2 regions of the Cryobacterium sp. N19 genome follow, and region 2 is predicted to be linked to the other one. Evidence: predicted binding sites of a transcription regulator. Region 2 holds the regulator's gene; the other holds the start of a gene.

Region 1 (4,422 bases), on a different contig from region 2:
CGAGGTGCAGGATGGTGCCGGTGTGGCCGAACAGCACGGGCTGGTAGCCGCCGGCGCAGATCAACTCATCGACCTGGCCGGGGCTGAGCGGGCCGTCGATGCCGTCAATCCAGCCGGCACCGCGGCCGGCGAGGAGGTCGGTGATGTTGATGTGCACGAGCACGGTCGGGGCGGCTCCGCCCATCGTCGGGGTGCCCGGGTGTCGGGCGGCGGCTTCAAACACGGCGCGGAGGATGCCGGCCTGCTTCTCACTACGGGAGCGGATGTCGTCGGGCTGCTGCGGACACGGACTGAGCGCAGCGGGATTGAGCGGGTCGGGCGGGTCGGGATTGAGCGGGTCGGGCGGGTCGGAGCCCCGTTCGACTCCTGCCTTGCCCGGCACGCAGGCTTCCCCTGCTCGGCCCGACGTGTTCACCGCGGTGCTGGTTCCCTTCGGTGGTGTGCCGCAGTTGTCGTGCCCATCGTGCTCGGTTTCACGGAACTCGACCCGGGCACACGGTGTCACATCGGGCGCCAGGGTGGCGTCGACGACTCGGGCGGTGTCGGGGGAGGGAGTGTCGGTGGCACCGGGGACCGGGTTCGCCGCTGCGGCGGAGAGATACGTGTCGAAGACGTTGCCGATGATGGCCCGGTCCAGGGTGGTGAACCAGCCGTTGAGGCTGTAGCCGCCGTTGGCCAGGGTGCCGAAGGTGAGCCAGCTGCGCCGCTCGGTCGGGGTCTCGCCGGGCGCCGAACCGTCGGGGGCGAGGCGTGCTTTCCACTGGATGCCCTGCTGCCGCAACAACTCCGGCGAGAACGCTATCCCCGCCCCCGGCAGCCTCTCAGTCTCCGGGGTGATCGCACCGGACCCACTCGCGACGAGGGAGCGTTCGACCCGGTCGAGGTCTGGGGCCAGCACCTCGGAGCGGAGCCCGTCGAGCACCTGAACGATCACCCGCGCCTGCTCCACCCCGAGCGCCCCGCCCTGCAGTGCGTCACCGAGAACAGGATAGGTGGCGGTGAGGGGGCGGCCGAGGAGCATCCGCTGGCCAACTTTCTCACCGAGCGTGGCCCGCTGCCGTACTTCACTGCGGGAGATGCGGGCGAGGGTGCAGACCAGCTCGGCCCCGCTGCGACAGCCCAGCCGCCGCGCCAGTGTCGGCGCCGCCAGCGCTGCCGCACCGCCGGCCACGCTCGAAACCACTGCCGAAGCTGGCGCAGCACTGTCCGGCGTCACGGAATCCGCGCCAGAATTCTCCCCGCCAGCATTCCCCGCACCAGCAGTCTCGGCACCGGCATTCCGCGCGCTGGCATTCTGGGTGGCGGCGCTCCGATCAACCCCAGCCTGGGCAACCGCAGCCTGGGCGGCAGCCTGTGCGGCAGCCTGGGCGGCCGCAGCGTCAAAGTACTCGGAGCGGCGCAGTACGTCGGTTGTGGAGAGCACTCGGGCACCGTCGACGACCCGGCCCACGCTCTCCAGTGCGAGCAGCATGCTCAACGACTCTTCATCGCCGAGCAGCCCGAACGACACCCCGTCCAACGCGTCCAGAAGAATGCCCCGTGCCTGTTCGACCGCCTCGATAACGGGGTTCGAACGGGTCTCACTCGGGTTCTCCATGAACATGGGCGCCAGTGCCTCCTTCTCGGCAATTCTACCGCAAATCGAACACAAAAGCGAGTAAAACTCAGAAGCGCATCGCGGACACACTTCACGAAAACATCCCCGTCGTCCCTTGCAGCGGCGCAGTAGCTAGTGAGTGCGCCGCTGACTACTCGTCACGAATCCTCGTAGCCTCGTGACGCCCTTACGTAATTTCGAAGAAATGATCGATTTCCAGTCCTAAAAGCGCGAGATCAGCAACCGACGGCGCGATACGTGCTCGGGTTACGCCAGCGGATAGGCAAGGGCGCTCTGGCGCACACCGGGGTTCCGTCGGCGGGAACGGATGCTACGCCCACGTCGCTCAAATTTGGCGTGCGCATCCAGCCCGCCGGCCATGGAGCCTCGTTTCGAGTTTTTTCGCGCCGCTTCGGGTGCGAGCAAGCTCACTCTAGTGAGCGGAGGCAGGGCGGCGGGAGGGTCGAAATGCATCGACCACGCCTAATGTGTCGATACCCATTTGCCTCGTCTGTAGTTTAAGGAGTCTGAGTCAAAAGACGAAGTTTCTCGGTACGGGTGCCGTTGCATTCCTTGCACGGTCATTGCTAGGTTGCACGCCCACAGGAGCCGTGGACCAAACCGCTGCCAGTGAGCTGGTCGGCGAAGCCGGTGCGGCGGGAGTCTGCCAGATTGACGGTGGCTCTACTTGGCGCGGTCAATTCATCGCACCGTTCTCTACTACCGGACCCATGACCTCCTTTTCCTCGACCACACTGCTGACGATGCCGAGTGGGGGCGGAGACATGACGGTGTCTTGCGCCGGAAATACTGCGACCCAGGTACTTCAGGTCGCCATATCGGCGCTCCGATTTGATTCAATCGTGTCGACCCTTTATTTCCCGGCCGCCTGACCCTGGGTCTACCAGCCGCCTCCGCAGGCCGGTTCTTTGCACAGTGAGCTACGCGAGCGGGTAGGCGAGGGCGTTCTGGCGCACGCCCAGGGTGACCCGGTCGCCGACGCGCGGCAGGTCGGGGGCAGCGACGCGGGCGCGCACGACGAGGCCGCCCGGGAGGGTGAAACTCACCAGGGCGTCGTGGCCGGCGTACGCGATGGCTGTGGTGACGGCATCCGTTTTCGAGTCGGCTGCGGGCTCGGCGAGGGTCAACCATTCGGGGCGAAGCAGCACGCGTACGCTCGGTCCGTCGGCGGGAGCGGATGCTGCGCCCACGTCGCTCGGTGCGCCCATCCAGTCCGCCGGGAGCGAGCCGAGCGCGCAGTCGACGCGGCCACCCCGCCAGATGCCGTCGAGCTCGACGGTGTCGCCGACGAACCCGGCGACCCAGGGGTCGACCGGGCGTTCGTAGACATCCGCTGGGGTGCCGAACTGCAAAATCTCGCCGCCGCGCATGACGGCCACGAAGTCGGCGAGCGAGAGCGCCTCTTCCTGGTCGTGGGTCACGAGCAGGCTCGTGTTGTGCTGGGCATGCAGCAGGGCCGCGACCTCGGTGCGCAGGGCCGAACGCAACAGCGGGTCGAGGGCCGCAAACGGTTCGTCGAGCAGCATGAGGTCGGGGCGGGGGGCCAGCGCTCGGGCCAGCGACACGCGTTGGGCCTGACCGCCGGAGAGCTGCGAGGGGGCACGGTCTACCAGGTCGGACAGGCCGACCAGGCTGGCGAGCTCAACGATGCGAGCGGCGCGGCTGTATTGGCGGCTGCGGTCGGGAGTGATCGGCGCCGGCGCGAGGTGGGTGTGCCCCGGTGTACCGGAGGCGGGGCCGCGCCCCGGCGCAGCAGGGACGGAACCCGGCCCGCCGATGAGCGGGCGGACGGGCGACGACGCCGGCCTTGCCCGGTTCGCACGCCCGCGCCGGGTGAAACCGGCGAACAGCCCGGCGACTCCCCCGGGAGCCTCGCCGGGTTCGCAATACAGGTCGTCGCTCTGCTTGGTGCGGGGCAGTCCGAAGCCGATGTTCTCGCCCACCGTGAGGTGCGGAAACAGCGAGGCGTCCTGCGGAACCCAACCCATTCCGCGTTTCTCCGGCGCGCGCTGCACGCCGGGGCCGGTGACGAGGCGTCCGCCAACCGTGATGGTGCCGGCGGTGACCGGCAACAAACCGGCGACCGCGCGCAGGAGGGTGGTCTTGCCGCATCCGCTCGGGCCGAGAACAGCGACGAGACTGCCGCGCGGTATGCGCAAACTGACGTCGTCGAGCACCCGCGTGTCACCGTAGGCGACGCGCAGCCCGTCGATCGCAACCCAGCCCATCAGTTCTCCCTTGCCGTACCGCGGATGCCGGAAAGCAGCATCGCGGGCACCATCGCCACGAGCACGAGCGCCGCCGCGTAGGGCGCTGCAGCGCCGAACTCGAACAGGGCCGTGCGACTCCACAACTCGGTGGCGAGCGTGGACGCGCCCGTCGGCCGCAGCAGCAGCGTCGCTGGCAATTCTTTCATGGCCGAGATAGCCACGAGCAGTGCACCGATCGCGATGCCGGGCAGCGCGAGGCGCGCGGTCACCCGCCACCAGGTCTGAAAGGGCGAGAGGCCGAGCATGCGCGACACGTCGCCGAGGCTCGCGGGCACCGCCGCGATCCCACTGCGCATGCTGCCGATGGCGCGCGGCATGAACAGAACGACGTAGGCGAAGACCAGCACAACGGAGGTTTGGTAGAACATTGGAACCGCGGCGAGCGCGAAGAACACGAGGGACAGGCCAACGACAATGCCGGGCAGGGCGTGGCCGAGAAAGCCGACGGCCTCGATCACGGCCACCAGGCGCCCCTGGTAACGGGCGGCGAGCGCGGCGATCGGCAGCGCGACGAACACGGCCACCACGGCGGCG
Region 2 (4,422 bases):
GGGATGCCCTGCACGAACGGGTCGAGGGCCTTGGCGAGACGGAACGCACGGGCGAAGGCCTTGAACTCGGCTTCGGCGATGTGGTGCGGGTCGCGGCCGCCCAGCACGGTGACGTGCACGGTCAGCCCGGCGTGAAAAGTGATCGCTTCGAAGACGTGACGCACCATGGAGCCGGTGAAGTGTCCGCCGATGAGGTGGAATTCGAAGCCGGCCGGCTCGCCGGCGTGCACGAGGTAGGGGCGACCCGAGATATCGACGACGGCCTGGGCGAGCGCCTCGTCGAGTGGCACGAGGGCATCACCGTAGCGGGAGATGCCCGACTTGTCGCCGAGCGCCTGGCGAATGGCCTGGCCGAGCACGATTCCCACGTCTTCGACGGTGTGGTGCACGTCTATTTCGATGTCACCGCTGGCGCGCACCGTGAGGTCGGTCAGGGAGTGCTTGGCGAAGGCTGTCAGCAGGTGGTCGTAAAACGGCACCGAGGTGTGGATATCGCTGACGCCGGTGCCATCGAGGTTCAGTGAGAGATCGATGCTGGATTCACTCGTCTCCCGTTGCAGGTGTGCGACGCGGGGCGCGGAAATGCCAACAGGTGAGCTCATAGCGCTAGTTTATCGGTCGTCCGAGGCGGGCCAGAGCGTCAAGGAACAGCGAAGTCTCCTTCTCGGTACCCGCCGTCACCCGCAAGTGGTTCGGGATACCGACATCACGAATGAGAATTCCCTCCGCCAGCAGCGCCTCAAACGTCTGCTGCGGGTCGGCCACTCCCCCGAATAATACGAAGTTGCTCCAGCTTCGGTGCGGGGCATAGCCCAGACCGGCCAGCTCGACCACGAGCCGATCGCGCTGTCCACGAATATCGTCGACCATGGCGAGCATCTCCGCGCTGTGCGCCAGGGCAGCGTTTGCGGCCGCCTGGGTGAAGGTGGAGAGGTGGTACGGCAGGCGAACCAGGCGCAGGGCATCCGTTACCGCCGGATCGGCAGCCAGATAGCCGACCCGCGCACCGGCAAAGGCAAAGGCCTTGCTCATTGTGCGTGAGACCAACAGTCGCTCCCGGCCTGGCAGCAAGGTGAGCGCACTCGGAGTTCCGGCGGGCGCGAACTCGGCGTAGGCCTCGTCGACGACGACGATGCCATCGGTCGCGTCGTAGGCGGCGGCGATGGTCTCGAGCGAGAGCGGGGTGCCGGTGGGGTTGTTCGGTGAGCAGAGAAAGATGATGTCCGGATTGGTGCGAGTGATCTGGCTCACTGCGGTGGCCGGCGACAGCTCGTAGTCGGCATCGCGCGTGCCGGCAATCCAGGTGGTGTCGGTTCCGGCCGCGAGGATCGAGTACATCGAATAGGTGGGGGCAAACCCGAGCAGGGTGCGCCCAGGTCCACCGAAAGCCTGCAGTACCTGCTGGAGCACTTCGTTGGAGCCGTTGGCCGCCCAGATGTTGTCGGAGGTGAGTGCCTCGCCAAGATACTGCGCGAGTGCCTCACGCAGGGCGGTGAACTCGCGGTCGGGGTAGCGATTCACCGAGCGGATGGCCTCGGCCAGGCCGGCGAGAATGTCGCGGGCCACTGCTTCGGGAATTGGGTGCGTGTTCTCGTTGACGTTCAGGGCCACCGGAACGTGCAGTTGCGGAGCACCGTACGGGGTGAGGCCTTGCAGGTTGGTGCGGAGCGGAAGATCGTCGAGAGTGGTCACACTCTCCATGCTACGACCCTGTGCTGGCGCGCATTGCTACTTACGAGTTGGCGGGCAGTTCGAGTCGCTGACCGGGCTGGAGCGTTTCGACGGTGAGCGCGTTCAGTCGTTTGATGTCGGCGACGACGTCGCGCGGGTCGGCGGACGGCGAGACCTCTTCGGCGAGGTCCCACAGGGTTTGGCCGGGTTCGACTGTGATGAACCGGGCAGACCCGACGTCGGTCGGCGAGTAGGCCAGCGTCGCCACGATTCCGGAGTCGGTCGTGTACGACGTGAGGTCGATGCCCGTGGCGGAATTGGATGCGCCGGCCGCTCCCCCGTTGAGGGCGAATGCGACGGCACCGATGACGAGGGGCACGGCTGCGAGGGTCGTGAACACCACTCGCCCACGCCGGGTGAGGTGCAGACGGGTGCCGGGGGTACGAGAAGCGCCGTATTCACGGGCTGTGGGTGCAAGTGCTGTGGTCATGTCAAACCTCCAAGGTAGGCGGGCTGCGAGTCTCGTATCCGGCCCTCGGCCGGGAAGGCCGGATACGAAACTATGTTCCGAATATAACTTCGAACAATCGAACATGCAAGCTTTTTCTGATCCTCACCCCGAATTTCGCGCAACACACTCGAATAAGTGTTTGTTTCAGGGCTCGGAACTGGATAAACTTTCGATAGGCCAATTGCTTGATTTACACTCAACCAGACACCACCGACATCCCCGTGTGACACGGTTTCAGACCACGCGGGGCCAACTCCAGGAGGGCACATCGTGACACAGGACACCAGCGGTACCCGTGACAAGGGCGGCACCCGGCGCCGCAAGAGTTTGAGCCAGCGGCAGCTCGCTATTCTCGACGTGATTCAGCGTTCGGTGAGTTCGCGCGGGTACCCGCCGAGCATGCGTGAGATCGGTGACGCGGTCGGGCTCGCCTCACTGTCGAGCGTGACCCATCAGCTCAATCAACTCGAACTCAGTGGCTACCTGCGCCGCGACCCGAATCGTCCGCGGGCACTCGAAGTTCTCATCGAGATTCAGCGCGCTCCCGAAGATGTCGGTACCGGTGACCAGGACAGCTTCCACCCCGGCGTTCAGGTCGGCGACGCCGCGATGGTGCCCCTCGTCGGTCGTATCGCCGCGGGAATCCCGATCACGGCCGACCAACAGATCGACGAGATTTTCCCGCTCCCCCGCCAACTCGTTGGGCAGGGCGAGCTGTTCATGCTCAAGGTCGTGGGTGAGTCCATGATCGACGCCGCCATCTGCGACGGCGACTGGGTCGTGGTTCGCCAGCAGAAGACCGCGGAGAATGGCGAGATCGTCGCGGCCATGCTCGACAACGAGGCCACCGTGAAGGTTCTGCGAAAGCGCGATGGCCACACCTGGCTGCTGCCGCGCAACAGCAACTTCGAACCGATTGTCGGCGACTTTGCGGACATCCTCGGCAAGGTCGTCGCGGTGCTGCGTTCGGTTTAATCGACGAAGGCCCGACCACCAACCGGTGATCGGGCCTGTTTTCGGTCTGCCCCGCTAGACGCCGACGGTGGCATCGAGGCGTTCGCGCACCACCCGCGTCGCGGCGAGCATGTTGTGCAGCGACTGCACGGTCTCGTCGTAGCCACGCGTTTTCAGTCCGCAGTCCGGGTTCACCCACACTTGGCGTTCGGGAATGGATTCCAGGGCGGTGTCGAGCAGGATGGTCAACTCGTCCACACTCGGTACGCGCGGCGAGTGGATGTCGTAGATGCCGGCGCCGATGCCGTGGTCGAAGCCGCCCGCCTCGATTTCCCGCACAACTTCCATGCGTGACCGGGCCGCTTCGATGCTCGTGACGTCGGCGTCGAGGTTGCGGATGGCTTCGATGACAACACCGAATTCTGAGTAGCAGAGGTGGGTGTGGATCTGGGTCGCATCCGCGACCCCGGCCGTGGCGAGCCGGAAAGACCCGACCGACCAGTCCAGGTAGTCGGCCTGATCCTTCTTCTTCAGCGGCAGAAGTTCGCGCAGGGCCGGCTCGTCGACCTGAACGATCTTGATGCCCGCGGCCTCGAGGTCGGAGATTTCATCGCGCAGGGCCAGCGCCACTTGGCGGGCGGTCTCGCCCAGCGGCTGGTCGTCGCGCACAAAGGACCAGGCCAGAATCGTCACCGGGCCGGTGAGCATGCCCTTGACCGGCTTGGTGGTGAGGCTCTGCGTGTAGACCGACCAGTCCACGGTGATCGGTGCCGGGCGCGACACGTCGCCCCACAGAATGGACGGCCGGGTGCAGCGACTGCCGTAAGACTGCACCCAGCCGTTCTCGGTCACGGCGAATCCGTCGAGGTTCTCGGCGAAGTACTGCACCATGTCGTTGCGTTCGGGTTCGCCGTGCACGAGCACGTCAAGTCCGATCTCCTCTTGCAACTGCACAACGCGGCCGATCTCGGCGCGCATCAGCTCGCGGTAGGCATCCGCTGCCAGGGTTCCCTTGAGGAACTGTGCGCGTACTCGGCGAATGTCGGCGGTCTGTGGGAAGGATCCGATCGTGGTCGTCGGCAGTGGCGGAAGGTGCAGCGCCGCCTCCTGGGCGAGGAGTCGATCGGCGTAGTCGCCACGAGTGAAGTCGGCTTCGTTCAGCGCGGCGGCACGGCCGCGCACGGCTCCGTCACGCACGCCGGGAGCGCTGCGCCTGGCCTCCAGGGCCGCCTCGGCCTCGGCCAGCGGCGCCACGATGGCCTCACGTCCGGCGGTGAGTCCGAGCG

Evidence for each region. Region 2 encodes LexA, which represses DNA repair genes until DNA is damaged. Its sites were predicted from a motif close to TCGAACANNTGTTCGA; they were not measured.
Region 1: the regulator LexA is predicted to act here: its motif matches at 1,795-1,810, upstream of CXY78_RS14150 (HNH endonuclease signature motif containing protein).

The regions. Positions count from the first base shown of each region.
Region 1 is NZ_PJJR01000052.1:117,288-121,709, forward strand. Features, by position in the region: gene CXY78_RS14150 (HNH endonuclease signature motif containing protein) at 1-1,603, opposite strand, end outside; gene CXY78_RS14155 (ABC transporter ATP-binding protein) at 2,539-3,846, opposite strand; gene CXY78_RS14160 (iron ABC transporter permease) at 3,846-4,422, opposite strand, start outside.
Region 2 is NZ_PJJR01000048.1:294,298-298,719, reverse strand. Features, by position in the region: gene hisB (imidazoleglycerol-phosphate dehydratase HisB) at 1-602, opposite strand, end outside; gene CXY78_RS07650 (histidinol-phosphate transaminase) at 607-1,701, opposite strand; gene CXY78_RS07645 (LysM peptidoglycan-binding domain-containing protein) at 1,733-2,161, opposite strand; gene lexA (transcriptional repressor LexA) at 2,453-3,157, shown strand; gene metE (5-methyltetrahydropteroyltriglutamate--homocysteine S-methyltransferase) at 3,212-4,422, opposite strand, start outside.